Flexivirga oryzae: one gene and its partner. The protein of the gene in region 1 interacts with the protein of each later gene in a pairwise test. Links are inferred from orthologs where the notes say so. Each region holds a gene or a part of one and is shown on either strand. Other genes may lie near its edges.

Region 1 (14,375 bases):
CATACGTCTGACCCTTCTCGTCGGTCAGCAGGAAGTAGAGGTCACCGGTGTTGATGTCCTGCCCCGCCTTGACGGCGACCGAGAGGGTGTATGTCGGCGAGCCCGCGACCTGCTGCACCGAGTAGGCGATGTCCTGCCGGGTCGCGTCCTCCTTGGAGGCGAGGTGCCCCTGACCGTAGTTGGTCAGCGACGTCGCGGCGGTGTAGACGATCGGCCAGACCTGCAACCCGACCAGGAGCACGACCCCGAAGAAGAGGTACTTGGCGGGTACGGCGCGGCGGGTGCCGTACACCAGCAGCCCGCACATCGCGACGAACGCGACACCGATCACCGCGAGCGTGTGTCCGGCGTCGGCCAGTTTGGTCGCGACGTAGAAGGCGAGGACGACGCCGAGGACGATCAGTCCCCATTTGGCGACGTGCGCCCACCACGGCGTGGTCACCGGCGGCAGGCCGGTCAGCGACTCCTCGCGGGTGGTTGTGGTTGCAGCCATGTGAACTCCGGACGGGTGCGGGGGACGGTGCGTATCTGTTGGGTTCGGTGGCCGCGACCCTGACACCAGGGTCGCGGCCACCGAAGTGCATCAGCCCTTGGCGATGTTCTTGACGATCTCCTGCTGGGCCTTGTCGAAGCGCGCCTTCGGCTGGCTCTTGCCGGAGACGACATCGGCCATGGCCTGGCCGAGCGGACCCCACACGGAGTTCATCGCGGGGATGTTCGGCATCAGCTTGCCGCCCTTGGCCGCGGCCGCCCACTTGGCGACGTCGGGGTCGGACTTGACGACGTCGTCATACGCGGCGGTGAGGGCCGGCGGGCGCTGGCCCACCTTGAAGAGCGTCTCCTGCGCGGACTTGGTGGTCAGGAAGCTGGTCACGAACGTCTGCGCGACGGTCGCGTTCTTGGCCTTGGAGGACACGAAGAACATCTGCACGCCGAGGAACGGCTGCATCGCGCCGCAACCGGCCACGGTCGGCAGCGGGTCGATGGAGTACTTGATCCCCGCCTTCTTGAAGGCCGGGATCGACCACGGGCCGGTGATCTCGAACGCGGTCTTCTTGGTGGCGAAGAGCGTGTCGGAGTTGGTGGAGTCGATGTTGGTCGACAGTGCGCCGACCTTGCCCAGGTTGGCCATCTCGGTCGCGCCCTTGATCGAGCCGGCGCTGCCCACCAGCACCTTGCTCGGGTCGTAGTCGCCGTTGGCCTTGGTGCCGAAGATGCCGCCACCGCACGCGGACAGGAACGGGTAGCCGTTGTAGGCGTTGCCGGTCTTGCCCACCTGGTCGGACAGGATGTTGGTGACCTTGCCGTCCTTCTTCAGCTTCTGGCCCATCGACACCAGCTCGTCCATGGTCTTGGGCGCGGTCGGGGCGAGCTCGGTGTTGCGGACGAGTGCAAGATTTTCCACGCCGTACGGCACGGCATACGTCTGGTTGTTGAACTTGGTGGCGGCGATCGCCTGCTTGTTGAAGCCGGAGGCGACGTTGGCCGGCAGCTGGACGGGCGCGATGGCGCCGTTGGCGACCAGCTCACCGGTCCAGTCGTTGGCGCCGACGATCACGTCCGGGGCCTGACCGGCCTTGAACGCGGTCTCGTACTGCCCGCGCACGTCGTTGGCGATCTGCACCGCCACCTTGATGCCGTTCGCCTTGCCGAATTGCGTTGCCAGCTGGCGGACGTAGGGCGCGGACGTGGCATCCGCCCAGATCACCAGGTCGGCGTTCTTGTCGCGCGACGGGTTCTTCGTGCTGACCTCGGTCGGGGCGGCGGCCGCGGTCGACTTGCTGCCACCGGTCGCGGCGGCGCTGGTGCCCGCGTCGGTGCCGGCTGCCGAGCTCTTGCTGCCACCCGAAGAGGACCCGCCGCATCCGGCGAGGGTGAGTGCCGTCGCGCTGGCGAGAGCGACGGCAAGGGTGCGCTTGATCATGGAATCTCCTTCAACGGATGTGATGCGCGTCATACGGCGTTGCTGAAGACTACAAGGCCTTGCAGGCTTTTGCAAGATCTTGCAGAGAACTTTCACCCACGTGATCCCGACGGCCGGCCGGTATGACGAGAACGTCGCCACGCGCCGGCGTATCCATCCGATCCCCGGACCGGTTATGGTGTGTCTGGCGTCACACGGCCAGTGTGGCGTCGAACCCCATTCACAACGGATCGTCCGGCACGTACCTGCCGGTGAAGGAGTTGCATCACCATGGCCACAGTCACCTATGACCAAGCCACCCGCGTTTATCCCGGCGCCGAAACCGCTTCCGTCGACAAGCTCAACATCGACATCCAGGACGGCGAGTTCTTGGTCCTCGTCGGCCCTTCCGGATCGGGAAAGTCCACCGCACTGCGCATGCTCGCCGGCCTCGAAGAGGTCAACGAGGGCCGCATCCTGATCGGCGACCGTGACGTCACCAACCTGTCCCCCAAGGACCGCGACGTCGCAATGGTCTTCCAGAACTACGCGCTGTACCCGCACATGTCGGTCGCCGACAACATGGGGTTCGCGCTCAAGATCGCCGGTGTGCCCAAGGCGGAGATCCGCAGCCGCGTCGAGGAGGCCGCGAAGATCCTCGACCTCGAGGGCTACCTGGACCGCAAGCCGAAGGCGCTCTCCGGTGGTCAGCGCCAGCGCGTCGCGATGGGCCGGGCGATCGTCCGCTCCCCGCAGGTCTTCCTGATGGACGAGCCGCTGTCCAACCTCGACGCCAAGTTGCGTGTCCAGACCCGCACCCAAATCGCTTCTCTGCAAAGGCGATTGGGTGTCACGACCGTCTACGTCACCCACGACCAGGTCGAGGCCATGACGATGGGCGACCGGGTCGCGGTCCTCAAGGACGGACTCCTGCAGCAGCTCGACACACCGCGCCGGATGTACGACCACCCCAACAACGTCTTCGTCGCGGGCTTCATCGGCTCCCCGGCGATGAACCTGCTGGAGGTGCCGATCACCGACGGCGGCGTGAAGCTCGGTTCGCTCGTCCACCCGGTCGACCGCAACAAGCTGGCCAAGGCCGAGACCACTGTCACCGTCGGCATCCGCCCCGAGGACCTGGAGCCGACCACCGAGGGCGGCATCCCGGTCGAGGTCGACGTGGTCGAGGAGCTCGGCGCCGACGCGTACATCTACGGCCGCACCACGATCGGCAACCAGCCGGGCGAGAAGCAGCTGGGCGGCTCCGAGGACGAGAAGCAGATCGTCGCCCGCGTGGACGGCCGCAACGTGCCGGACAAGGGGCAGACGATCAACTTCAAGCCCAAGGGCGACGGCGAGCACCTGCACCTGTTCCACCCGCAGACCGGGGAGCGCATCGAGTCCTGACCCGACCCGAGCCTGACGCGTCCCTCCGACCGACAGGCTCACCAACGCACCGACAGGCCCAGCAATTCCCCCGAATTGCTGGGCCTGTCGGTGCGTTGGAGCGGCGTTTCTGGGCCTGTCGGCATTGGGGGCGGTCCGGTCATGGGCGTCGGTATGGCGCGACGTCGCGCGCCGGGTGCGCCCCGCCATACCGGCGGAGGGGCAGAATGGGTGACGTGGCACTGGACATGACGACCGCCCGACCGTGGCCCGCGCTGCTCGACCTGCCGTGGCGCCTGCCGCTGGAGGAATGGCCCGAGGACCTGCTCGCCGCGCTGCCACGCGGCATCTCGCGGCACGTGGTGCGCTTCGTCCGACTGGAGGGCCGCGTCGTCGCGGTCAAGGAGATCAAGTCCGACATCGCCCGCCGCGAATACAACATGCTGCGCATGCTGCGCCGCCTCGACCAACCGGCGGTCGAGCCGATCGGTGTGGTCAGCGGGCGACTCACCAAGAGCGGCGAACCGCTCGACGCGTGCCTGCTCACCCGGCACCTGCAGTTCTCCCTCCCCTACCGCGCGATGCTCAGCCAGAGCCTGCGGCCGGAGACGGCGGCCCGGCTGATCGACGCGCTCGCCGTGTTGCTGGTGCGGTTGCACCTCATCGGCTTCTGGTGGGGCGACGTGTCACTGTCCAACGCGCTCTTCAAGCGCAGCGCCGGCGAGTTCGCGGCATACCTCGTCGACGCCGAAACCGGTGAGCTGCACGACAAACTCAGCAACGGGCAGCGGGAGCACGACCTGGACATCGCGCGGGTGAACATCGCCGGCGAGCTGATGGACCTGCAGGCCGGCGGGTTCGTCGACGAGACGCTCGACCCGATCGACGTCTCGGACCGGATCATCGAGCGCTACACGGTGCTGTGGAACGAACTCACCGCCGTCGAGCGCTTCAACGTCGGGGAGCGCTGGCGGGTCGACGAGCGGATCCGGCGGCTCAACTCGCTCGGTTTCGACGTCGGCGAGCTCGACATCACCACCGACTTCGACGGCGCGACCATCCAGATCCAGCCGAAAATCGTTGACGCCGGCCATCATTCGCGTCGGCTGCTGCGGCTGACCGGTCTGGACGTCGAGGACAACCAGGCCCGCCGGCTGCTCAACGACCTGGACTCCTACCGCGCCGCCCACGACCGGCAGAACGACGACGAGGAGCAGGTTGCGCACGACTGGCTGATGCACATCTACGAGCCGGTCACCCGCACCGCGCCGCCGGAGATGCGCCGCAAGATCGAGCCCGCCGAACTCTTCCACGAGGTGCTGGAGCACCGGTGGTACATGTCCGAGGCGGCACACCGCGACTTCCCCATCGAAGAGGCCGCGCGCGACTACATCGCCAAGGTGCTGCCCGCGAAACCGGACGACAGCGCGGTGGTCGGCGTCGACACCGAGGAGATGCCGGTGCGCGCGCGGACCTGACCGCCGGCTACGCCAGCGGCCTTCCCTCCGAGTCGTTGATCTTGCGCAGCAACAACAGGATGAAGTCGATCAACGACCAGACCCCGCACGCGCCGAGCGTGATCAACTTCACCACGCCGAGGCCGATCTGGCCGAGGTAGAACCGGTCGACACCGAGGTAACCGAGGAAGAACGACAGCAGCACCGCGGTCAGCCAGTCCTTGTCGGAGAAGATCCCCGGCACCTGCTTGGCCGGGAAGACCGCGCCCGACGCTGCGTCCCGGATCGGTGATTCGCCCTTGAGTGCGCCCGCAGCCGCCATCTGCGCCAGCTGCGAGTACGGCACCGGCCCCTGTTCCTGCCCCATGGTGAGCAGGTAGAACATCGGCTCGTTGCCCTTGGCGTACTGCGGCTGCCCGTACGGCGATTGGCCGTATTGCGGTTGCCCGTAGGGCTGTTGCGGCTGGCCATAGGGCTGTTGCGGTTGCTCGTATGGCGCCTGCTGCCCCTGGGGTGCCTGCTGGCCATACGGCGACTGCGGCTGGCCCTGCTGCGGCGGCTGCCCGTACGACGGTCCCGAGTAGTCACTCCCCGAGGACGCGCCGTCACCCTGCGGGGCGTCCTCGTTGCCGGGGTAGCTGCCGTTGAAGTTGCTCATGTCCTGCCCTCGATCGTCGCGGTTGCCCGAAACCCTAACCGCAGACCGCGGTTGTTCCGAAGAAGGCTCCGCCCTGCGGGCGGCGTGTCACTGCTCGCTGCGCAGCCGAGTGACCTCGTAGAGCGTCACCGACGCGGCGACGCCGGCGTTGAGCGACTCGACCGACGAACTCATCGGCACCGACACGATCTGGTCGCAGGTCTCGCGCACCAGACGCGACAGTCCCTTGCCCTCGGAACCGACGACGATCACCAGTGGTTCGGTCGCCAGCTGCAGACCGGGCAGCTCGACGTCGCCGTCCATGTCGAGGCCGATGACGAAGAAGCCGGCCTTGCGGAAGTCGGTGAGCGTGCGCGTCAGGTTGCCGGCCAGGGCCACCGGCACCCGGGCCGCGGCTCCGGCGGAGGTCTTCCACGCCGCGGCCGTCATACCTGCCGAACGGCGTTCGGGGACGATGACGCCGTGCCCGCCGAACGCGGCGACCGAGCGCAGGATCGCGCCGAGGTTGCGCGGGTCGGTGATGCCGTCCAGCGCCACGACCAGCTGCGTGCCGGGTGCCTCGGGGTTGAGCAGGTCGTCCGGGTGCGCGTACTCGTACGGCGGCACCTGCAGCGCCAGCCCCTGGTGGGGTGTCCCGTCGGCGAGCCGGTCGAGCTCGGGACGTTGCGCCTCCATGATCGGGATGACCCGGTCGGCAGCGAGTTTCAGCGACTCCTTGACGCGTTCGTCCGCATCGATGCGGCCGGCGACGTACAGCGCGGTCGCGGGTATGCCGACGCGCAGCGCCTCGAGCACCGAGTTGCGGCCGACGATCAGCTCACCGGACGGCTTGGCGTTCTTGGACGGCCGGCGCGGGGCCGACTTCTGCCCTGCGTCCGTCTTGCGAGCTGCCTTGTAGGCCTTGTGATTCGGGCGATCGCTCGCCTTCGGTGTCGGGCCCTTGCCCTCCAGCGAACGGCGCCGGTGACCGCCGGTGCCGACGGTCGCGCCCTTCTTGGAGTTGCCCTTGCGGATCGCCCCACGGCGGCTTGAATTGCCAGGCACGCTCAGTCCTCCGGTTCGTCTTGTGGCTTGCCCGTCACCGTCCACCGCGCACCGTCCGGCGAGTCCTCCACTGCGATGCCGGCGGCGGTGAGCTGGTCACGGATCCGGTCGGCGGTGGCGAAGTCACGCTCCTTGCGGGCGTGCGCTCGGGCCTCGATCAACGTCTCGACCAGTGCTTCCAGGGCGTCCGCCGTCGCACTGTCCCCACCCGAACTCCATTGTGGGGCAAGCGGGTTCACGCCGAGAACCTCGGTCATGGCGACCACCTGCGCCGCGACTTCCGCGGCCCGGTCCGGGTCGCCCTCGTCGAGTGCGATGTTGCCCTCCCGGATGTGGTCGAAGACCACGGCGAGTGCACCGGACACGTTGAGGTCGTCGTCCATCGCCTCCGCGAACTCCGTCGGTATGGCGCCGTCGGCCGCGACCCCGTCCGGCAGGGCCCGGCCGAGGAAGCCCTCGATGCGCTCGACCGCGGCGGCCGCCTCGTCGAGCGAACCGCGCTGGTATTCGATCGTCGACCGGTAGTGCACTGCGCTCAGGTAGTAGCGCAGCACCAGCGGCCGGACCGTCTTGGTCAACTCGAGCACCGCGAGGCTGTTGCCGAGCGACTTGCTCATCTTGTCGCCGGCGATGGTGACCCAGTTGTTGTGCATCCAGTAACGCGCGAACCCGAGTCCGGCGCCACGGGATTGGGCCTGCTCGTTCTCATGGTGCGGGAAGCGCAGATCGATGCCGCCGCCGTGGATGTCGAAGGTGTCGCCCAGCCAGCGGCGGGCCATCGCGGAGCACTCCAGGTGCCACCCTGGCCGACCGTGCCCCCACGGCGTCGGCCAGGACGCGGTGCCGGGCTCGCCCGCCTTGGCGCCCTTCCAGAGCGCGAAGTCGCGCGGGTCGCGCTTGCCGCGCGGGTCGGCGTCGGCCGCCGACTCCATGTCGTCGATCTTCTGCCGGGTCAGCTGGCCGTACTCGGGCCACGACCGGACGTCGAAGTAGACGTCGCCGGAGCCGTCCTCGGCCGGGTACGCGTGGCCCTTGTCGATGAGCAACTGCATCAGCTCGACCATGTCGGTGACGTGCCCGGTCGCGCGCGGCTCGTAGCTGGGCCGCAGCACCCCGAGCCTGTCGAGCGCGTCGTTGGTCTCGCGCTCGAAGTCGTAGGACCACTCGTTCCACGGCACGTCGTGCTCGGCGGACTTGGCCAGGATCTTGTCGTCGATGTCCGTGACGTTGCGCACCAGCGTCACGTCATACCCGTGCCCGGTGGTGAGCCAGCGACGCAGGATGTCAAAGGCGACGGCGAAGCGGACGTGCCCGATGTGCGGCGCGCCCTGCGTGGTGAGCCCACAGATGTAGATGCCGACATGTCCCTCGCGCAACGGCTCGAAGGGCCGTTGCGTCCCGGTCGCGGTGTCGAATATCTGCAAAGTCACGCAGGCGAGTTTATCTGCCGCGAGCCGCTCCCCGAACCACGCGCCCGGTCAGCGCCCCCGGTCGATCCAGACACGCGCGGGCTGACCGGTCATCCAGACACGCGCGGGTTGAGTAGAGCCGGAGGAGCGCAGCGGGGGAAGGCTCGTATCGAAACCGCGCCCGGTCAGTGGCCGCGGTCGATCCACTCCTGCAGGTGCGGCGCCTCCGCGCCGACGGACGTGTCGTCGCCGTGGCCGGTGTGTACGACGGTCTCCGGCGGCAGCGTGAGCAGCTTCTCGCGGATGGACTCGATGATGGTGCCGAAGTCGCTGAACGACCGCCCGGTCGCGCCCGGTCCGCCGTTGAACAGCGTGTCGCCGCTGAACAGCACGCCCTGCGCCTCGAGCAGGAAGCAGCAGGCACCCGGCGAATGTCCCGGCGTGTGCAGGACTTTCAGCTGCGCGCCGCCCACCTCGATGACTTGACCGTCGACGAGTTCGCCGTCCGGCGGCTCACTGATCTCGCGGTCCCACAGCATCCGGTCACCGTCGTGGATCAGCACCTGGGCCTTCGGGTTGAGCTCGATCAGGTCGCCCACGGCGTCGATGTGGTCGTCGTGTCCGTGCGTGCACAGGATGTGGGTGAGCGTGCGCCCACCGACGGCCTGGTGGATGGCTGTCGCGTCGTGTGCCGCGTCGATGACGACGCATTCGTCGTCGTCGCCGACGATCCAGACGTTGTTGTCGACCTCCCACGTCCCGCCGTCCAGGCTGAACGTGCCGGACGTCACCACCTTGTCGATGCGTATGTCGCTCACCGGGATTCCTCTCGTTGCTGCCAATCTCCAGCCTATCGACCACTTGGACGCGGAACCGCGGCCGTCCGGAGCTCGTCGACAGAAGACATCGTGCCGCAGCACTGCGGCGGAATGGAGAGCCATGACCGACCTGACCAGACGCGCCCTGCTCGGCGGTGGCCTCGGCGCTGCCGCGCTGGCCGCCGAGACGACGCTGTCCGCCGCGCCCGCCTTCGCGCACCCGGCGAAGTACAACGAGTACTACCGCTATTTCAAGGTCGGCCCGCGCGGGTATCCGATGCACGACACACCCTGGGCGCCACAGGGATTGACCAACTGGGGACGCGACCGGCTGATCATCAGCTACTACGACGCGCGGTACGAGGGCGGGGACTGGACAAAGCGCGCCAAGAGCCGGATCGTCATCGTGCACCGGGCCAGCCTGAAGCCGATCAAGACGCTGATCCTCAACACCCAGCGCCACGTCGGTGGACTCGCCACCACGAACCACTTCTTCTGGGTGTCGATGGACGGCCGGCTCATCCGCTATCCGATCTCCCGGCTCGGCGCGCCGAGTGGGACGCTGATCCACGCCGATCACGAGGCCGACATCAAGAGCAAGGCGTCCTACGCGTTCGGGCAGGGCGAGAACGTCTGGGTCGGCACCAGCACCCAGTCGCAGCGCTCCACCATGTACCGCTACTCGGTGTCGAGCGGCGGCGGGCTCACCCGCCGCGAGGCGCTGACGACTCCGCCGCGCGTCCAGGGCGTCGCGGTCGTGGGCAACCGGATCGTGTGGTCGACATCGTGGGGCACCAAGGACAGCAGGCTGGTCGTCTGGCCGCGGCACGTGCACTACAACGGCGCCGCGAGCATCGGTAACTGGATCACCTGCCCACCGCGTTCCGAGGGCCTCGCCTACGCCAACGGCCACCTGCACCTGATCTACGAGTCGAGCGCGGACCGTTTCCGGGCCGGCACCCCGCACGTCATCCGTAGCATCCACCACGGCACGATGCCGTCGCTCAACGGTTGATCATTCGATCTGTATGACGAGCGCGGTCGCAATGGCCGCGACGCCTTCCCCCCGGCCGGTGAGGCCGAGGCCTTCGGTCGTGGTGCCGGCGACCGAGACCGGCGCACCACCCAGCGCTTCGGACAGCGTCGCCTGCGCCTCGTCGCGGCGCTTGCCGATCTTGGGCCTGCCCGCGATGACCTGCACAGCGACGTTGCCGATGGTGAAACCGTTGTCGGACAGGATCTTTCGAGCCTCGCCCAGCAAGCGGGCACCCGATGCGCCGGCGATCTCGGGACGGTCGACGCCGAAGTGCGCGCCGAGGTCGCCGAGGCCCGCCGCGGAAAAGAGCGCGTCACACATGGCGTGCGCCGCGACGTCGCCGTCGCTGTGCCCTTCGACGCCGCGCTCCCCCGGCCACTGCAGACCCGCCAGCCAGAGCGGGCGGTCGTCGGTCGCGTAGGCGTGCACGTCGACGCCGATGCCGGTGCGCGGAAGGTTCATGAGTCGCTCCTCATCCGGTCGATCACGGTCTCGGCCAGTTGCTCAGGGGTGGCGGAGGCGCTGTCGAGCCGCAGATCCGGGCCCCACAGGTGATATTCGCGGTCGAGCACCTGCTGCCAGGTCGGCACCGTCAGGCCGGGTATGTCGGAAACCCGTTCGCTGACACGGGATTCGTGCAGCGCAGCGTCCGAGCACTCCAACTCGACCTCCAGCACGCGGGCGCCGTGCCGGGCGGCGACGTCGCGCCACCACTGTCGTGTCTCGGGCACCGGGTTGACCGTGTCGGCGACCACGGACAGGCCCAGCGCGAGCTGATCGCCGGCCACGCGGAAGGCCACGGCATACCCCTCGGGGCCGCTGATGCGCTTCGCGAAGCCGGTGTGCACCAGGGTGGCTTCGATGGTGTCGACACGTATGTGCACCACCGGGATCCGCCGGGCGAGGGCCCGCGCGAGGGTGGTCTTGCCGGCGCCCGGCAGGCCACCAAGGATGATCAGGGTTGGCGTAGCGTTCGGTCTCGATACACCTCCACCGCTTCGCTCCTCCGGCACTCGACCCGCAGATGCGGCCAGGAGACGCTCGGCCGCTGCGATGTCCGGGGGCAGGGTGATCTTCAGCGCCAGCGGATCGCCGTCGATGACCTGCACCGTGCCGCCGGAGCGCTCGATCAGCATCGCGTCGTCGGTCGCCGCACCCCCTCGGGCGTGCGCGGCCACCAGCGCGGCGCGGCGGAAACCCTGTGGCGTCTGGACCGCACGCAGCGTCCACCGATCCGGGGTGGCGACGACCCGGCCGTCGACGCCGACCTGCTTGATCGTGTCGCTGACCGGCAGCCCGGGCACGACACCGTCGGCACCGGCGGCGACCGCGTCGGCCACCGCGTCGAAGAGTGACGGCGGCGCCAACGCGCGGGCCGCGTCGTGGACCAGCACGATGTCGACTGCGGGCGGTAGTGCGGCCAGGCCGGCGGCGACCGAGTCGGTGCGTTCGGCCCCACCGGGGACCACCGTGACGCCGGGTAGCAGGTCCTGGAACTCCGTCAGGTGGGTGGCGGGTGCGACCACGACGATGGCGGGGCCGGCGCCGGGTTTCGATACGGCCTCCGCAGGCTCCGGCCTACTCAACCCGCAAGAACCCGCCTCCGCAGGCTCCGGCCTACCCCTCGATACAGCCTCCGCAGGCTCCGGCCTGCTCAGGGCGGCGCTCACTCCGGCACGGGCGACGGCGTGCTCGACCAGCGTGCGGCCGCCGATGCGGACGAGCGCCTTCGGCATACCGGCGCCCAGCCGCACCCCCATCCCGGCGGCCACGACGACAACGCCCACGGCAGAAGAGCCGTGGGCGTTGTCAGCGGATGTGTGGTTCAGGAGGCGAGCACCTCGTCGAGGGTGGCCTCCGCCTTGTCCTCGTTGGTGTGCTCGGCGAGCGCCAGCTCGGACACCAGGATCTGCCGTGCCTTGGCGAGCATGCGCTTCTCACCTGCGGAAAGACCGCGATCCTGGTCACGACGCCACAGGTCGCGGACGACCTCGGCGACCTTGATGACGTCACCGGACGCGAGCTTCTCCAGGTTGGCCTTGTAGCGACGCGACCAGTTGGTCGGCTCCTCGGTGTGGTCCGCGCGCAGCACCTCGAAGACGTGGTCGAGGCCCTCCTTGCTGACGACGTCACGCACCCCGACCAGGTCGCAGTTCTCGGCCGGAACCTCGATCTTCAGATCGCCCTGGGCGACCTTGAGAACCAGGTACTGCTTGTCCTCTCCCTTGATCTTGCGGACCTTGATCTCTTCGATGAGGGCCGCTCCGTGATGCGGGTAAACGACCGTCTCGCCGACCTTGAAAACCATGTGTTGTTTTCCCCTTTCGCGACATTCAGAATATCACGAGTTGTGCAGGTCACATAAACGTTTCCGCAGGTCAGCGCCTTGCACAGGCGTCCAAGGGAGTCTTGACAAGCGGCGTTCGGCATGCTCCGCGCGCGCGAGATCTGATTGTCGGAGACCGGGCGGGCGACATACCGCTCGAGACTCCCGGTCCTGCCCGGTCGAAAGCTGCGCAGCGGGACCGATAGGCTGCGCGTGTGACGCGACGACTGTCTTCCCGACTCAATCCGGTGTCCCGGCCCGCCATTGGCGCACTGGCCCTGGCAGCGACCGCGACGACGCTGAGCGGTTGCATGTACCTCTCGCCGGCGCAGACGACCAAGAGCTACGACGCCGCCGACGGCACCAACCAGACGCTCGGCGACGTGCAGCTGCAGAACCTGCTGGTCGTCACCAGCGCGAAGGGACAGCAGGGCCAGCTGGAGGGCCTCGCGGTCAACAACGGCCAGTCGTCGGTCAAGCTCACCATCAAGGCGGGCTCGGCCTCGACCAAGCTGACGATCCCGCCGGCGACCGCGGTCCGGCTGGACGGCAAGCGGTCCGGTGACGACACCGCGACCGTCTCACCCGTGACGGTGGCCTCGGTCGCCGCCGCACCGGGTGGCTACCAGAACATCAGCTTCAGCACCCCGGCCAACGGCACGACCGACGTCCAGGTGCCGGTCCTGCTCGACCAGTACCCCTACGGGACGGCGAGCGAAGCGCACCCGTCATACACCCCGCCGCCGGACACCGAGACGCACGAGCCGCCGGCCTGATCGGCGCCCCGCACGACACGATCGGCCCCTGACACGCGTTGTCAGGGGCCGATCTCTGTATGCCGTCCGCGTCAGGGGGTCTCGAACTTGTAGCCCAGACCGCGCACGGTGACGATGAACCGCGGGTCGCCCGGATCGGGCTCGATCTTGGCACGCAGCCGCTTGATGTGCACGTCCAGCGTCTTGGTGTCCCCGACGTAGTCGCTGCCCCAGATGCGGTCGATCAGCTGGGAGCGGGTCAGCACCCGGCCGGTGTTGCGCAACAGCAGCTCGAGCAGCTCGAACTCCTTCAACGGCAACGCCGCCGGCTGCCCGTCGACCACGACCGTGTGCCGCTCGACGTCCATCCGGACCGGCCCGCCCTCGAGCGTCGCCGGGAGCAACTCCTCGGCCTCCTGACCGCGCCGCAGCACCGCCTTGACCCGGGCCAGCAGCTCCCGCGCCGAATAGGGTTTGGTGACGTAGTCGTCGGCCCCGATCTCCAGGCCGACGACCTTGTCGACCTCGCTGTCCTTGGCGGTGAGCATGATGACCGGCACGTTCGACTTCTGCCGCAGCACCCGGCACACCTCGATGCCGGACATACCCGGCAGCATCAGGTCGAGCAGCACCAGATCCGCTCCGGTGCGGTCGAATTCGAGCAGTGCGTCGGGGCCGGTCTCGGCGAGCGCGACGTCATACCCCTCCTTGCCGAGCATGTAGGTGAGCGGGTCCGAGATGGACACTTCGTCCTCGACGACGAGGATGCGCGTCATGGGGTGACCTTCCGTGTTGTGTCAGGTATGGCGGGGGTGGTTGGCGAAGCAGCGGGCAGCCGCATGGTGAACGTGGATCCCTGGCCCTCCTCGGACCAGACGGTGACCTCGCCGCCGTGGTTGGCGCAGACGTGCTTGACGATCGCCAGGCCGAGTCCGGTGCCTCCGGTGCGTCGGGAGCGGGCGGCGTCGACCCGGTAGAAGCGTTCGAAGATCCGGTCCAGCTCGCCGGCGGGTATGCCGGAGCCCTGGTCCTTGACGACCACCGAGACGAGGTCGGCGTCGCTGCGCACCGTGACGCTCACCTGCGTGTCGTTGTCGGAGTAGTTGACGGCGTTCTCGACGAGGTTGCGGATCGCGGTCGTGACGAGATTCTCGTCGCCATACACCTTGGCCTGTGCGGCGAAGCTGGTGAGGATCCGAATCCCCTTGTCCTCAGCGAGAAGTCGCACGTGCTCGACGGCGTCCTGTGCACAGCCGACGACGTCCACCAGCACCGGGTCGTCCAGGGTGTCGCCGACCTGCAGCCGCGACAGCTGGACGATCTCCTGCACGAGGCGACCCAGCCGGATCGTCTCGACCTGCATGCGGCCGGCGAAGCGGTGCACGGCCTCGCTGTCGTCCCTGGCCTCGTCGACGGCCTCGGCGAGCAGGGTCAGCCCGCTGACCGGGGTCTTCAGCTCGTGCGACACGTTGACGACGAAGTCGCGGCGGATGTCCTCGACCCGCTGCGCCTGGGTGCGGTCCTCGATGAGCAGCAGCACGTGGCGGTCGCTGAGCGGGGCGACGCGGACACCGAGTGCCAGG
Region 2 (14,574 bases), on another replicon or contig:
GTCACAGGTGTTTTCACGCACTTCGCGTTTGCTGACGCACCGCACCACCCGACGGTCCAGGCGCAGCAGGTCAGGTTCGCCGATGCGGTGCGCGACTGCGAGCGGGCCGGCTTCGCGCTCGAGGTGCGGCACATGTCCAACTCGGCCGCGACCCTGACCACCCCGCAGGCCGCCTTCGACATGGTTCGTCCCGGGCTGGCGGTCTACGGGCTGTCCCCGGTCCCCGACATCGGTGGACCGTCGCGCTTCGATCTGATCCCGGCGATGACCGTGTCCGCGAACGTCACTGTCATCAAAAGGGTTCCGCAAGGGCAAGGCGTCAGCTACGGGCTCACCTATGTCACTCCGCGTGAGACGACACTGATCGACGTGCCGTGCGGGTACGCCGACGGGGTGCCGCGCGCCGCATCCTCGGTGGGGCCCGTCCTCGTGGGCGGGCAACGCTGCACCGTGGCCGGCCGGGTCTGCATGGACCAGTTCGTCGTCGACGTCGGCGACCTGCCGGTGCAGGCCGGCGACGAGGTCGTCCTCTTCGGCACCGGCGCCCATGGCGAGCCGACGGCACAGGACTGGGCGGAGGCCACCGGCACGATCAGCTATGAGATCGTGACGCGGATGAGCACCCGCCTGCCCCGCATCTACCTCGGCGAACCCGACGCATGAGGTCACGTGGCCTGATCGGGCTCGGCATCGGACTGGCCGCCGCCGGTGCCGCCACCGCAGCGGGCGTCGCGACCGACCGCGTGCTGCGAGCACGCCGTGCGGAGGCGGCAGCCCTGGAGGCGGGCGGCGAGGATCCGCAGGTCGTGGCGGACGGCACGGTCGTGGTGGCCGATGACGGTGTGCCGCTGTACGTCGAGGTCGACGAGTGCGACGGTGCCGCCAGCACCGTCGTGCTGGTGCACGGCTACGCCCACAACGGCAGGCTCTGGGCACAGCACCGCGCCGCGATCCACGAGGCGGGCTATCGGGTGGTCGTCCCCGACCTGCGCGGTCATGGGCGCTCCGGGGAGGGCGACGACGCGTCATACACCATCGCCCAGCTGGGGCGGGACCTCGCCGCCGTCGTCGAGCAGACCACGCCGAAAGGCCCCGTCGTGCTGGTCGGGCACTCGATGGGCGGTATGGCGATCATGGCGCTCGCCGAGGAACGCCCGCAGCTGTTCCGCGAGCGCATCGTCGGTGTCGCACTGGTCAGCACCAGCGCCGGTGGCCTGGGCGAGGTCAACTTCGGGCTCGGCAAGCAGCTGGGATCCGTCGTGCACCGGCTCGGGCCGGCCGCCGTGACGCGGGCGGGTCGGAGTCCGGAGCTGGTCAACAACGCACGACTGCTCGGTCGCAACGTGGAGTCGGCTCTGGTGCACCGCTATTCGTTCGGTGGACCGGTGCCGCGGGAGGTGATCCGCGAGGTCGCCGAGATGATCTTCGCGACCAAGCTGCACGTGATCGGCGCGTTCCTGCCGGCGCTGATGGAGCACGACCGGCGGGCGATCGTGGCCAAGTTCGCGGGGATCGAGGTGCTCATCCTGCACGGCACCCGTGACCGCATCACGCCGATCAGTCACGGCGAGGAGCTGGCGCAGGCGCTGCCGGGTGCGGAACTCGTGGTCGTCAAGCGGGCCGGCCACGTGCTGCCGCTGGAGGACCCGGCGCTGGTCACCCGGGAGCTGCTCGCGTTCCTGGGCCGTGCCACGCGCGGTGTTACTGGTGGTCATCGGCGAACGAAACGAGCTGACCAGCAAGGGGATTCGGCCGCATCATGACGTCCGCGATAGCCCGGCTGGACAGTGCGGACGAGACACACGTCTGGGGTGCGCGACTCGGCGCACTGCTGGCGGCAGGTGATGTGGTGGTCCTCACCGGCGGTCTCGGCGCGGGCAAGACGACGTTGACGCAGGGCATCGCGGAGGGGCTCGGCGTGCGCGGCCCCATCACGTCGCCGACCTTCGTGATCGCGCGGATCCACCCGTCGCTGGTCGGCGGCCCGGCACTCGTGCACGTCGACGCCTACCGGCTCGGCGGCCCGGACGAGCTCGACGACCTCGATCTGGATGCGGACATCGCGGTGTCGGTCACGGTCGTCGAGTGGGGTGCCGGAATGGCTGAGGCGCTGGCCACGGAGCACCTGGAGATCGTCCTGGAGCCGGACGCCACCGGCGAGGCCCGGCGAGCGACCCTGCTGCCGACCGGCGACCGTTTCGAGACGCTCGTCGGGGAGCTCTCGCAGGACGCCTGACGGTGCGCCGTACCCTTGTGCGGTGCTGCTGCTCGCCCTCGATACCGCCACCTCGGCCGTCACCGTTGCGCTCCACGACGGGGCGCGCGTCGTCGCCGAGGAGTCACTGGCCGACGCGCGGCGTCACGCCGAGACCCTGACGCCGATGATTGCGTCGGTCGTGGCGTCGGCGGGCCACCGTCCGGGCGAGCTGACCGACGTTGCCGTCGGTGTCGGGCCGGGGCCGTTCACCGGCCTGCGGGTCGGTCTGGCCACGGCGGTGACGCTCGGCCTGACCCTCGGCATCCCGGTGCACGGAGTGTGCAGCCTCGATGCCCTCGCGCACGCCGTCGCCGGCTCCGGCGGAGCACCGGAGGACTTCCTGGTGGCGACCGACGCACGTCGCAAGGAGGTCTACTGGGCCAGCTACCGCTGCTCCGCCGGTATGCCGCAACGGATCTCGGGTGATCCGCAGGTCTCCCGCCCCGGCGAACTGCCCGACCAGATCCGGGCGCTGCCCGCGGCCGGTCGCGGGCCGGTGCTCTACCCGGACTGCTTCGCCGGTGCTCTCGAACCGCTCGACGTCCCGGCCGGGGCGCTCGCGTCATACGTCGTGGCCCGGCTCGCCCGCGGCCACGAGCTGCTCGCCGCACAGCCGCTCTACCTGCGTCAACCGGACGCCAAGCCGTCGGCCGGAATGAAATCGGTGCTGCCGCGATGAGCGCCGACCGACGTGAGGCGACGGTCGAGTTCCGCGAGCTGGAGTGGCCCGACCTGCCGGCGGTCGGTGCGATGGACGAGCAGATCTTCGGCCACGATGCGTGGTCGGCGCAGTCGTGGTGGTCCGAACTGGCCGGCCGCCCTCGGCGCCGGTACACGGTGGTGACCGCCAGCGACCGGATCGTCGGCTACGGGGGAGTGGACTGCGCCGGCGCGACGGCCGACGTGATGACGATCGCGGTCGACCCCGCCCGGCAGGGTCATGGGCTGGGGCGCCGCCTGCTGGAGCGGCTGACGGCCGAGGCCCGCGGGTCCGGCGCTGAGGCGCTGCTCCTCGAGGTGCGAGCGGACAATGAGCCAGCCCGAAACCTTTATCTACGAGCAGGTTTCGAGCACATCCGGACCCGCCGCAACTACTACCGGCCGGACAACGTCGATGCGCACATCATGCGCGCGAACCTCGAGGTGATCTCGAATGACTGAACCACTCGTCCTCGGCGTCGAGAGCTCGTGTGACGAGACCGGCGTGGCGTTCGTGCGCGGCAACACGCTGCTCGGTGACGTCGTCGCGAGCAGTGTCGAGCAGCACGCGCGTTTCGGCGGCGTCGTGCCCGAGGTCGCCAGCCGGGCCCACCTGGAAGAGCTGGTCCCGACGATCCGGGGCGCGTGCCGGGAGGCCGGGCACGAGCTGGCGGACATCGATGCCGTCGCCGTGACCTCCGGTCCGGGACTCGCTGGTGCTCTGATGGTCGGCGTCGCCTCGGCGAAGGCGCTCGCCTGGGCGCTCGACAAGCCGTTGTACGGCGTCAATCATCTCGCCGCGCACGTCTGTGCGGACGTTCTCGATCACGGGCCACTGCCGGAACCCACTGTGGCACTGCTGGTTTCGGGTGGTCATACCAATCTGCTGCTGGTGCGCGACATCGCGTCCGACGTTGTCGAGCTGGGCAGCACCATCGACGACGCCGCGGGGGAGGCCTTCGACAAGGTCGCCCGGGTACTGGGTCTGCCGTACCCGGGAGGTCCGCACATCGAGCGCGCGGCCGCCGACGGCGACCCCTCTGCCATACGCTTCCCGCGCGGCCTCACCTCCCGGAAGGATCTGAAGCGGCACCGCTTCGACTACTCGTTCTCGGGGTTGAAGACCGCAGTCGTGCGCTGGGTGCAGGAGCGAGAGTTCGCGGGCGAGCCGGTGCCGGTGGCCGACGTGGCGGCGAGCTTCAACGAAGCGGTCGCGGATGTGTTGACCCGCAAGGCGATCGACGCCTGTCACGAGTACGGCGTGCACGACCTGCAGATCGGTGGCGGTGTCACCGCGAACAGCCGCCTGCGCGCGATGGCGCAGGAGCGGTGTGACGCTGCGGGGATCAGCCTGCGGGTGCCCCGTGTGCGGCTGTGCACCGACAACGGTGCGATGGTCGCGGCTCTCGGTTCGCAGATGGTGCAGCGTGGCCTGCGACCGAGTTCGCTCGACCTACCTGCGGATTCGTCGATGCCGGTGAGCCAGGTCAAGGCCGACTGACCCGGCCGAGGGCGAGCGGTGCGGGCGCCGCGGGTCAGCAGTGCAGGAGGCCGAGGCGCCGCTTGAGGGTCAGTACCCGCTGCACCGACGCCGTGACCTTGGCCGCGAACGCGGCGTCGGAGCCGGCCCGGGCAAGGATCGCGCCGATCATCGGGGACGCATTGGCGGCTCGCCCGGTCAGCACGATGTCGCCGCCCGCGGCGACGAACCGCACCGCGCGCTCACCCACTGGGATCCCAGACACCGCAACGGCGTTCATGTCATCGGTGACGACCACGCCATGCCACCCCAGCGTGCCGCGGAGCAGCCCGGTGATGACCTTGCCGGAGAAGGTCGCCTGGGTGGACGGGTCGAGCTTCGCGTAGTGAGCCGACGCGATCATCACCGCGGCGGCGCCGGCCTTCATGCCCGCGGAGAACGGCCGCAGGTACGGATCGGTTGCCGTGGTGACGGTGTCGGTGGTGCCGACGCTGGTGTAGTCGGTGTTGCCGGTGATCCGGCCGAGCCCGGGGAAGTGCTTCACGGTGGCGCCGACGCCGCCGGCGTCCAGACCGCGCACGACGTCCCCGACAGCAGCGGCGACGGTCGCCGGGGCATGGCCGTACTCCCTGGCGTACTTGCCGATCGGAGCATTGGATGCAGCCATCGAGGCCGGCACCGTGTCGGAGACCGGCGCCAGATCGAGATTGACGCCCGCTGCCTTCAGCTGCCGCCCGATGGTCGTCGCATAGGCGGTGCGCGCCGAACTGCTCATCGTGCCCTGCTGCAACGCCGAGACCAGGGTGCTGAAACCCGGACCGCGCAGTTGCTGCACCGCGCCGCCCTCCTGGTCGGCTGCGATCAGCATGCCGACTCCACCTGTTGCCGACGAACTTGCTTCGGACTGCAGATGATTCGACGTCGACTGGATCTTGGACCGACCCGTCCAGCCGCCGAGGTAGATGACATTGCCCACGTGCTGCTCAGCGATCAGCGAGTCGTCGGCAGTGGACGCGGCATTCGCGTCCAGCCCGATCATCAGCAGCTGGCCGGCCCGCTGTGCCGGGGACAGCCGCTCGTAGGTCCGCTGGACGCAACTGTTCGCCGGTGCGGGGGTGGTCGTGGGGCGCGCGGAAGAACTCGAAGCGTGCGACGGTGTGTTCGACGACGGTGCGCCACCGGTCGACGTCGCGACCGACTCACGGGTCGTGGCCGCCGACGAGGCGTCATCCGACCCGCCGGACGAGCAGGCGGTCACCGCGACGGCGGTCACGGCGGCGAGGGCAGCGGCGGCTACGGGCCGTCGGGCGAAAGACACGGCTCGACGGTAACTCACGGCGAACTTCGGGCTGCGCCGGCTCACGGTGCGGGCACGAGCATCAACACCGCCTGCGCCCCGCCGATGCGGGTCAGCAGGATGGTTGCCTCACCGTCACCCTTGAGCCGGAGCTGGCGCCGCAAGGTGTCCGGGTCCGTTGACGCGCCCTTCTTCTTGATGGTGAGGCGGCCGATCCGGTGGTCCCGGATCCAGGACCGTAACGCCTTGAGGTTGAACGGCATCGCCTCCGTCACGGCATACTTCTTCGCCCACGGGACGAGGACGTCGCGCGGCGAGCTGACCATCCCGAGCCCGGCATCCAGCTCGACACCGTCGACACGCCGCACGAGGGCGCCGGTCAGTCCGGCGCGGATGATCGCCCGGTCCGCCTCGTAGAGGTAGCCCTGCAGCCGGTCCAGTCGTGCGGTCCCCGGGTCGGTGTCCGCGGCATCCCGCTCGAGCACCTCGTAGGCGAACTGGTCGCTGACGACCAGCGCCGACCGGCCGCGGTCCCATGCCGCGGCGTTCCACCACAGCACGCACTCCACGACCTCGCCGTCGTACGACGTCCACTGCGCCTGCGTGCCGAGCGGCACATCGGTGTGGGCGAGCGACGGGGAGAGTTTCACCCCGGCGGCGGCAGCACCGGCGGCGGTCTCCAGGGCGAAGTCCCAGGACGGTGCCAGCTGGTCGAGGCGGAACGTTCGCCGGGTGCGTCCGTTGATGTCGCTCACCCCGGGAGTGCGGCGTGCCGGATCCAGCCAGACCGCCGCGTCCGGGGCGCTGAGCCGGTCCGGCGCGCCCGCCCGCTCGGCGAAGTCGTGCTGGGCGCTCGCGTGGTCCCAGTGCCGCAGGTTGTGATCGGCGACCCCGGCGGTGACCTCGTCGGCGTCCACCGCGGTGACCCGCAGGCCCTCCGCCGCGAACGCGCGGGCGTCCGCCCCGATGCCGCAGCCCAGGTCGTGGACCTGGCGGGCGCCGGAGTCGGCGAGCCGCCGTGCGTGCAGGCGGGCGACCTGCTGCCGGGTCGCCTGCTCCAGGCCGTCAGGGGTGAACAGCATCTCGCGCGCCGCCCGCCCGAACTTGCGTTCGGCCCGCGAACGCAGGCGTGACTGGGTCAGCGCGGCCGCGATCAGCTCGGGGTCGAACCCTTCCATCCGGAGGCGATCGCCCAGCACGAACGCCTCCGCCTCGTCGTACGGCGGGAGCGATGCCAGCAGTGCCGCGCCCTCCCCGCTGATCAACTTGGCCAGAAGTGCGGGCGTCATACGGTTAAGTGTTGCGTATGAGAACAACCCCACGAAGTTCTCCCCCGCTGCGCTCCTCCGATACTTCGCGGGGACCCCGATGAGAGCGAGATTCGGCCCGGCACGCATCGTTGTCGGGTTCTACGCGATCACGGTGAGTGCGGGCACGGCGCTGCTCGCCCTGCCGATCTCCAGCACGCACCACGGGCACGCCGAGTTCAGCACCGCACTGTTCACCGCCGCCAGCGCCACCTGCATCACCGGCATGTCGCCGGTCGACGTCGCGACGTATTGGACGCCGTTCGGGCACGTGGTCATGCTGCTGCTGGTGCAGGCGGGAGGGCTCGGCATCGTCACCCTGTCGGCGCGCCTGTTGCAGCTGGTGCGGGGGCGGATCGGCATCGAGGGCACCCTGGCCGCCCAGGCCGACGCGCACACCGACACGCCCGCGCATGCGCGGTCGATGATCCGGGTGATCGTGCGCTTCTACCTGATGCTCGAGGCCACCCTCGCCGTCCTGCTCGCGCTGCGCCTGCACTTCGCGTACGGCGAGGGCATCGGGCGCGCGGCCTGGGAGGGCCTGTTCAACTCGATCTCGGCGATCAACAACGCCGGTTTCACCCTCTACTCCGAGGGAGCGGTGAAGTTCGCCGGCGATCCGTGGGTGCTGGCACTGTTGTGCTGTGGCGTCTTCATCGGCGGTCTGGGCTACCCGGTGTGGTTCGAGCTGATGCGCCGCCGCCGGCCGCACCAGTGGTCCATGCACACCCGGCTCACGCTCTACGGGTCCGTCATCCTCTTCTTCGCCGGGTTGGTCACCTTCCTGGTCTTCGAATGGCGCAACCCCGCGACGCTCGCGCACATGGGTGTCACCGACAAGATCTGGAACTCCGTCGGGGGTGCCGTCTTCCCGCGCACCGCCGGGTTCAACACCGTCGACTACGCGCAGGTGCGCCCGGAGACGATGGCCGTCAACTATGTGCTGATGTTCATCGGCGGTGGCAGTGCCGGCACGTCCGGGGGCATCAAGGTGTCGACCTTCTTCCTGCTCGGTGCGGTGATCATCTCCGAGATCCGCGGTGAGCCGCAGGCGCGGGTCGGGCCCCGCGCCATACCTGCGGCCGTGCAGCGGCAGGCGCTCACCGTGGCACTGCTCGGGGTCGGGTGCGTGATGGCCGGGATGATCGCCGTCATCACGATCAGCGAGCAACCCATGCAGCTGGTGCTCTTCGAGACGATCTCGGCCTTCTCCACCACCGGCCTGAGCGCGAACCTGACCTCGCAGCTGCCCGTTGCCGCGCAGATCGTCCTCATCGCATTGATGTTCATCGGCCGAGTCGGCACGATGACCGTCGGTACCGCACTCGCCATGCGACGCAACAAGCGGCGCTATCGACTACCGGAGGAGTGGCCCATTGTCGGTTAAACGGCACCACGCGACGCTCGACCCCCACACGGTGCTGGTCGTCGGGCTCGGCAGGTTCGGGACGTCGGTCGCGAGCACCCTGACCGAACAGGGCTGGGACGTCCTCGCCGTCGACCAGTCGGTCGAGCTCGTCCAGAAGTGGGCCGACGTCCTGACCCACGTGGTGCAGGCCGACAGCACCGACCCCGACGCACTCCGGCAGATCGGGGCGGGCGACTTCGAGCGGGCGGTCGTCGCGATCGGCTCGCACCTGGAGGCGTCCATCCTCACCACCGCGAACCTCGCGGACCTCGGCGTGCCGAGCATCTGGGCGAAGGCGATGACCAAGCAGCACGCCCGCATCCTGGAGCGCATCGGAGCACACCACGTGGTGCTCCCGGAGCGCGAGATGGGCGCTCGCATCGGCCGGTTGCTGGTCGGCTCGCTCACCGACTACTACGAGCTGGAGAGCGGCTTCGGCATCGGCCGGATGGCAGCACCGGCCAAGTTCTCCGGCAAGAACCTGACCGAGCTCAACCTGCGTGGCCTGCACGGCGTCACCGTCGTGGCGGTCAAGCACAAGGGTGGCGCCACGTTCGAGGACGCCCGGCCGGAGACCGTCATCGACAAGGGCGATCAGTTGGTCATCACCGGATCCACCGAGCGGTTGCAGCAGTTCTCCGGGCGCGCCTAGCTCGGCGACCCGGGGCTGTCCCCGGGGCCGCGCGAGACAGTACAGTCGAGCTGCACCCGAGTCCGCCGCCTTGGAAGGGTCCGTCGCCAGTGCGCGAGATCGTCGTCTTCTCCGGATCAGCCCACCCGGCCTTCGCCGACAGCATCTGCGAGCATCTGAAGGTTCCTCGCTCGTATGTCGACCTCAAGCGGTTCAGCAACGACTGCCTGCAGGCGCAACTGCTCGCCAACTGCCGACAGCGTGACGTCTACCTGGTCCAGCCGCTGGTGCCGCCGACGCAGGACCACCTGATGGAGCTGCTGCTGATGATCGACGCGGCACGGGGTGCGTCGGCCGAGCGCATCACGGCGGTGATCCCCTACTTCGCCTACGCGCGTTCGGACAAGAAGGACGCGTCACGGATCTCGATCGGGGGCAAACTGGTCGCCAACCTGCTCGAGACGGCCGGGGCCGACCGGGTGATCACCATGGCGCTGCACGCGCCGCAGGTGCACGGCTTCTTCTCGATGCCGGTCGACCACCTGACCGCCATCGGCGTGCTGGCCGACCACTTCCGCGCCGTCGGCGGCCTCACCGACTCGGTGGTGGTGTCGCCCGACTTCGGCAACGCCAAGACCGCGACCCAGTTCTCCCGGCTGCTCGGGCTGCCCGTCGCCGCGGGCTCCAAGAAGCGGATCTCCGACGAGAAGGTCGTCATCGACACCATCGTCGGCGACGTCGACGGCAAACGCGCGATCGTGCTCGACGACGAGATCTCGACCGGCGGATCCGTCGTCGAGCTGCTCGACCGGCTGGCCGAGCGCGGCTGCACCTCCGCCGACATCGCCTGCACGCACGGCCTGTTCGTCGGGCGTGCTGTCGAGCGGCTCTCGAGCCACCCGCTCATCGGGCATGTCGTCACCACCGACACGGTGCCCCGGCCACCCGACTGGCCCAAGTTGCAGGTGCGCTCGGTGTCCGCGTTGTTCGCGGAGGCGATCGCCCGGATCCACGCGGGGGAGTCGGTCAGCAGCCTCTTCGACGGCGTCGACCCCTCGCATGCGCCACCACAGGCGACGCTGCCGCTGGGTTGACCGGCGGTCCGCGGGCCGGAACCACCGGTGGCCCGCGCGAGTCGAAGCGTCGTGACTGAGGAGCGCGAAGCGGCACACCGTCCCCACCGTTGGTGGCTGATCGGTGGGATCGTCATACTCGTGCTCGCCGCCACCGGAGGCGTCGCGGCCGTGGCCGTGCTGCACAACCGGGCGCACGTGGGGCAGCGGTTCGGAGCATCCGGCTACGTCTACGGCGACCGGCACACCGTCGACATCAGGGTGCCGTCCGGGCTGGTGCAGGTGGAGGTCACCGGGCCGGCGGGTGAGGCGTCCGTCGGGTCACCCGGCTCGCGGGAGGTGCGCGCGCCGCTGGGCGGCCGGTTCGTCGAGGTGGAGTGGGACAGCGGGTCGAACGCGAGCGCGCAGACCGTCGGCGCGGTCGACATCGGCGGCAATCACCCCGTGACGCTCACGCTGGTCGCCGGCGGGCACCGGTATCGGCTCGACACGTTCCGCACCGACGCTCTCGTGGACGGCTCCGCGGTGATCGCGGTCGACGGCGACGGTGACGACCTGCGGATCGAGGCCACGTATGCCGGCGTGACGCAGTCCGTGGACCCGACGACCGGCACGCGGCGCGCCGGACGCGCCGATCTGCTCTACAACAGCGGCGGCTGGAGCCCGGTCGTCGGCGACGGGGCGCCCAGCGCGAAGCCCAGGGCGAAACTGCAATGGCAGACCAGTGACAACGGTGGCAGCGCGATCCGGCTGGCCTATGTCGACGGGCTCGGCTGGGCACCGAAAGGCAGCGACTGGGTGGTCGTCGACAGCGGCTACATCCGGTTGTCCAACGATGTGCGCTGGCGGCCGTCGCGGGACTCGTCGGCGTACGTCGACTATTTCAAGCAGATCGCGAAGATCACCGGCAGCCAGCGGGTCGACGGCAGACCGGCGGTGAAAGTGCTGAAGAAGGGGCGCGTCGAACTCGGCACCTGGTGGACGCCCGTAGCGGTGTTCAAGGTGCCACACTCCGCCGGCACGGTGCACGTCCGGCGCTCCACGACGTTCGTCGCGCCGGTCGACTACGTGCAGGGCCACGTCAGTGGTTACCCGAAACACGCGAAGATCACGGTGGTCTGGTGATGCGTCGCAGCGTCCTGATCGGCGCGGCCGTCGTCGTCGCGCTCGCGCTGGTGACCGGCCTCGTCATACGCCACTCGAACAAGGACCGCCTCGCTGCCGGGGCGACCCGCAGCGGCGACTACTCGATCTCGGCCGGCTCCAGCAACGACGACGACTTCATGGTGCCGAACGCCCAGATCCGGGTGAGTGTCGACATCGGGCAACGGGGGTACCGACACAACTCCGACGACGACTCGGACGTCACGATCCGCGCGCCGAAGGGCGGCGTACTGGTCGACCTGTCGTGGACCTCGACCAGTATCCCGACGAACTACCAGGGAACGGAACCGACGCGTCTGTCGGTCCGGTCGGGTGGCCGGACCGTCGTGCTGGATCCGTCGCTGCGGCCGCGGCCGGCGTCCGCCGAGGACGACAGCGACGCGCCGGAGCAGGTCGTCGCGCTCCCGGGCCGGCCGTCGGATGTGGAGCTGGTTGCTGATTTCGCCGGTCGCAGCCAGGTGGTGCGAGTGGTGAGTGGCAGGCGCACGATGGGCGATTTCGCACCGCTGTACCTGTCGGCAGCACCCGGCCTGCTGACTTCGCGACCGATCGGGCAGGACCAGCCGGTGGACCCCAGGTCACCGTTCCGCTGGACCGGACAGGCCAACGGCGGCCAGGTGGTCCGGGTGCCCTACCTCTCGGGTCAGGGCTGGGCACCGACGGGGCGTGACTGGATCCTCGTCCAGGGAGCCGGTTACAGCATCGACGCACTCGACCCGGTCGTCTGGACCGTCGGCGACGAATACGCCAGGTACTCGACCGTCGGAACGCCGAAGGTGACGGTCACCATGGACGGGCGCCCGCCCGAGAAGAAGGTGGGTGCAGAGCACCCGGGCACGGTGACGAACTTCTACCTGCACGGCTCACGCGATTACGTCTTCTCCGTCGCCCGCGGCAACGGCTTCACGATCGACACGGTCGTCCACGTCACGACCAAGCGCACCAGCGGTGACACGCGCGCCCCGGCGACCGCCCGAATGCTCCTGCGCACCAGCAGCCAGTTCCCGGCCGCGGTCGACGCGACGGTCGGAGGCACCCGATGAACAGCTCCATGACGACCACGCACCGCACGCGGTGGCTGGTCACGGCACTGGTCGTGGTGCTGGCGGCCGCGGCGATCGCCTGGTGGGTGCATGAGAGTTCCGGTGTTCGCGTGGGTGACCGGTTCGCCGACCCCACCGTGATGACCGGCGAATTGGCCGACAACGACGCCACGGTGGACGCCCCGTTCGGTCCGCTGGACCTGACGATCAGCATCGGCCCGGAAGCGGGTGCCAGCGGCCACACGATCACGGCACCGCACGGCGCGGCCCTCGTCGAGGTGTCCTGGCACGGTGAAACGCTCTACCCGGCGCCGATCGTGTGGCCGACCGCGACACCTCGACGGCGCCGCGACCCCGGCACCGACCTGACTCTGGTGTCCGGCGGCAGGCGCTACCCGATCGCCAGGTCCGTCGGGTACGCCGACGACGGCGGCTCGGTGCTGGTGGTGGTGCAGGGCGACGGCACCGATGCCCACGTGGAGGCGCGCTTCGCCGGGCGCACGGTCCGATCGGTGCGTGGCAGGCCGCAGCGGAGGGACACGGCCCAACCTCCCGCGGACCTCGCGTGCCTGGACGACTCGCACCTGCGGTTCTCCTGGGTGCACTGCGACTTCGACATGACCCGCAGCATCTATGTCGCAGGTCTGGGTGCGGCCCCCGCCGGCAAGGAGTGGCTGGTCGTCGACGGCGCCACGGTCACCCGCTCGCGACACCAGGTGTCGACCTTCCAACCCGCCGACCACAGCAAGGAAGCGCGATACCTGCCGTCCGGTCCGCCGACCGCGACGCTCTCCGTGGCGGGTCTGGGGAAGCCGGCACGGGTCGCCGGTTCGGACCAGATCACCGGTGACGCCGTCCGCCTTGCCGCGCGGGCCTGGCTGATCCCCGCCACCCGGGATGCGCGGATCCGGCTGAGCTATCAGCTGCCGACCACGCTCGATCGGCGGGACAGCGACTGGAAGAGCGCGCCCGCGACCTACCGGGTCAACGTCTCCATGGTCGCGACCTACCCGGGCGTCGCGGGCTGATGACGAGGGCGGAACGGTATGCCGTGACGACACGTCCATCGTGATGTGAACACCCACGAACTGCGCTGGTGGCGCCGCCGCCCCGCACTCTGGGTGGCGTTGCTCCTCGTCGTCGCGGTCGCGCTGAGCACGGTGCTGTTCGTGCGGCACCAGGGGGACAAGGGCCGGATGGCGGCGGGGACCTCCCGGCCGGGCGACTACGCGGTGTCCGACACCTCGCTCTACCGGACCTTCCAGCTCGTGGTGCCCGGTGCCAGCGTGATGATCAACGCAGAGGTGGGGCAGCGGGCAGCGCTGGTCGACGACAAGACGTATGACGTCACGCGGGTCAAGGCACCGCACGGCGGGCAGCTGGTGCACCTCGAATGGTCGGTTTCCGGGCCGTGGCTCGGCGGCGCCCCTCACACGGGCGACCACACCAGCAGCCTTGCGGTGCGGTCGAGGACGACCTCGGTCGTGCTGGACCGGGCGATCACGGCGCCCGTGGTGGGCTCGGCCGGCTCCGGCGACGACGACCGCCACGAGGCGCTGGTCGCGGTCCCCGGCGAACTCGCGGACCTGCAGGTGACCGTGACGTTCCAGGGGCGCACCCAGTCGATCTCCCTCGCCAGCGGCGAGCGGCGGCTGGGCGCCTTCGCGTCCCTCTACCGACCGCGGGCGGCGGGGGCGCAGGTGTCCCTCACCCGGGACCAGCCGACCGACGGGCAGTCCCCGTACCGGTGGTTCTGTCACGCGGAGGTCAACGGTCTGACGCGTACGCCCTACGTCGACGCCCTGGGCTGGGCCCCGGCCGGACACGAGTGGGTGGTGGTCAGCGGGGCGGGGGTCCGGGCGTCCGACCGTCCGGCGGAGTGGATCGAGGGTGGCCGGCTGGCGGGCTACGAGCGGGACGGGAAGCCGCAGGTGACGGTGACCGTCAACGGCGAGCACCCGGAGACGTCCGTGAGCGCCGCACAACCGACCAAGGACAGACTCCTCACGGCACGCGACTACGTCTTCTCGATCCACACCGGTGACGCGGCGACGGTCGAGGTCGAGGCCGTGGTGCCCGCGAAACGCGGGAAGGGCGAGGACCGGCACGCCCCGGCCAGGACCACCGTCCGGGTCGGCAAGACCCTGAGCGCGCCGGCAGTGGTCGACCCTGCGCCGCGGGTGAGCCGATGAGCGGGCAGCAGGCCGGTGCGTTC

The links.
Region 2: the proteins of rlmB (region 1) and tsaE interact in binary tests that used the Escherichia coli proteins (3 or more experiments, as listed by UniProt). The link is inferred for Flexivirga oryzae from one-to-one orthologs.

What each region holds. Positions count from the first base shown.
Region 1 is NZ_JACHVQ010000002.1:149,028-163,402, forward strand. Bases 4,471-7,270 are described here. They hold rlmB (23S rRNA (guanosine(2251)-2'-O)-methyltransferase RlmB), read right to left. Parts: upstream 6,449-7,270; coding sequence 5,492-6,448; downstream 4,471-5,491. Other genes in these bases: FHU39_RS13720 (DUF4032 domain-containing protein), read left to right, coding at 4,471-4,767; FHU39_RS24280 (TM2 domain-containing protein), read right to left, coding at 4,775-5,404; cysS (cysteine--tRNA ligase), read right to left, coding at 6,451-7,270. Outside these bases: FHU39_RS13705 (ABC transporter permease subunit), read right to left, coding at 1-493; FHU39_RS13710 (sugar ABC transporter substrate-binding protein), read right to left, coding at 584-1,924; FHU39_RS13715 (ABC transporter ATP-binding protein), read left to right, coding at 2,195-3,310; more of FHU39_RS13720, read left to right, coding at 3,526-4,470; more of cysS, read right to left, coding at 7,271-7,878; FHU39_RS13740 (MBL fold metallo-hydrolase), read right to left, coding at 8,043-8,681; FHU39_RS13745 (hypothetical protein), read left to right, coding at 8,797-9,690; ispF (2-C-methyl-D-erythritol 2,4-cyclodiphosphate synthase), read right to left, coding at 9,691-10,173; FHU39_RS13755 (2-C-methyl-D-erythritol 4-phosphate cytidylyltransferase), read right to left, coding at 10,170-11,498; FHU39_RS13760 (CarD family transcriptional regulator), read right to left, coding at 11,537-12,019; FHU39_RS13765 (hypothetical protein), read left to right, coding at 12,253-12,813; FHU39_RS13770 (response regulator transcription factor), read right to left, coding at 12,885-13,568; FHU39_RS13775 (sensor histidine kinase), read right to left, coding at 13,565-14,375. UniProt on the Escherichia coli protein: Specifically methylates the ribose of guanosine 2251 in 23S rRNA.
Region 2 is NZ_JACHVQ010000006.1:4,196-18,769, reverse strand. What follows is about bases 499-3,497. They hold tsaE (tRNA (adenosine(37)-N6)-threonylcarbamoyltransferase complex ATPase subunit type 1 TsaE), read left to right. Parts: upstream 499-1,759; coding sequence 1,760-2,236; downstream 2,237-3,497. Other genes in these bases: tsaD (tRNA (adenosine(37)-N6)-threonylcarbamoyltransferase complex transferase subunit TsaD), read left to right, coding at 3,411-3,497; rimI (ribosomal protein S18-alanine N-acetyltransferase), read left to right, coding at 2,933-3,418; tsaB (tRNA (adenosine(37)-N6)-threonylcarbamoyltransferase complex dimerization subunit type 1 TsaB), read left to right, coding at 2,259-2,936; FHU39_RS22520 (alpha/beta fold hydrolase), read left to right, coding at 660-1,763; alr (alanine racemase), read left to right, coding at 499-663. In the rest of the region: more of alr, read left to right, coding at 1-498; more of tsaD, read left to right, coding at 3,498-4,457; FHU39_RS22495 (glycoside hydrolase family 3 N-terminal domain-containing protein), read right to left, coding at 4,492-5,754; FHU39_RS22490 (class I SAM-dependent methyltransferase), read right to left, coding at 5,796-7,022; FHU39_RS22485 (TrkH family potassium uptake protein), read left to right, coding at 7,102-8,427; FHU39_RS22480 (potassium channel family protein), read left to right, coding at 8,417-9,100; FHU39_RS22475 (ribose-phosphate diphosphokinase), read left to right, coding at 9,190-10,173; FHU39_RS22470 (hypothetical protein), read left to right, coding at 10,225-11,277; FHU39_RS22465 (hypothetical protein), read left to right, coding at 11,277-12,359; FHU39_RS22460 (hypothetical protein), read left to right, coding at 12,368-13,387; FHU39_RS22455 (hypothetical protein), read left to right, coding at 13,433-14,551; FHU39_RS22450 (hypothetical protein), read left to right, coding at 14,548-14,574. UniProt on the Escherichia coli protein: Required for the formation of a threonylcarbamoyl group on adenosine at position 37 (t(6)A37) in tRNAs that read codons beginning with adenine.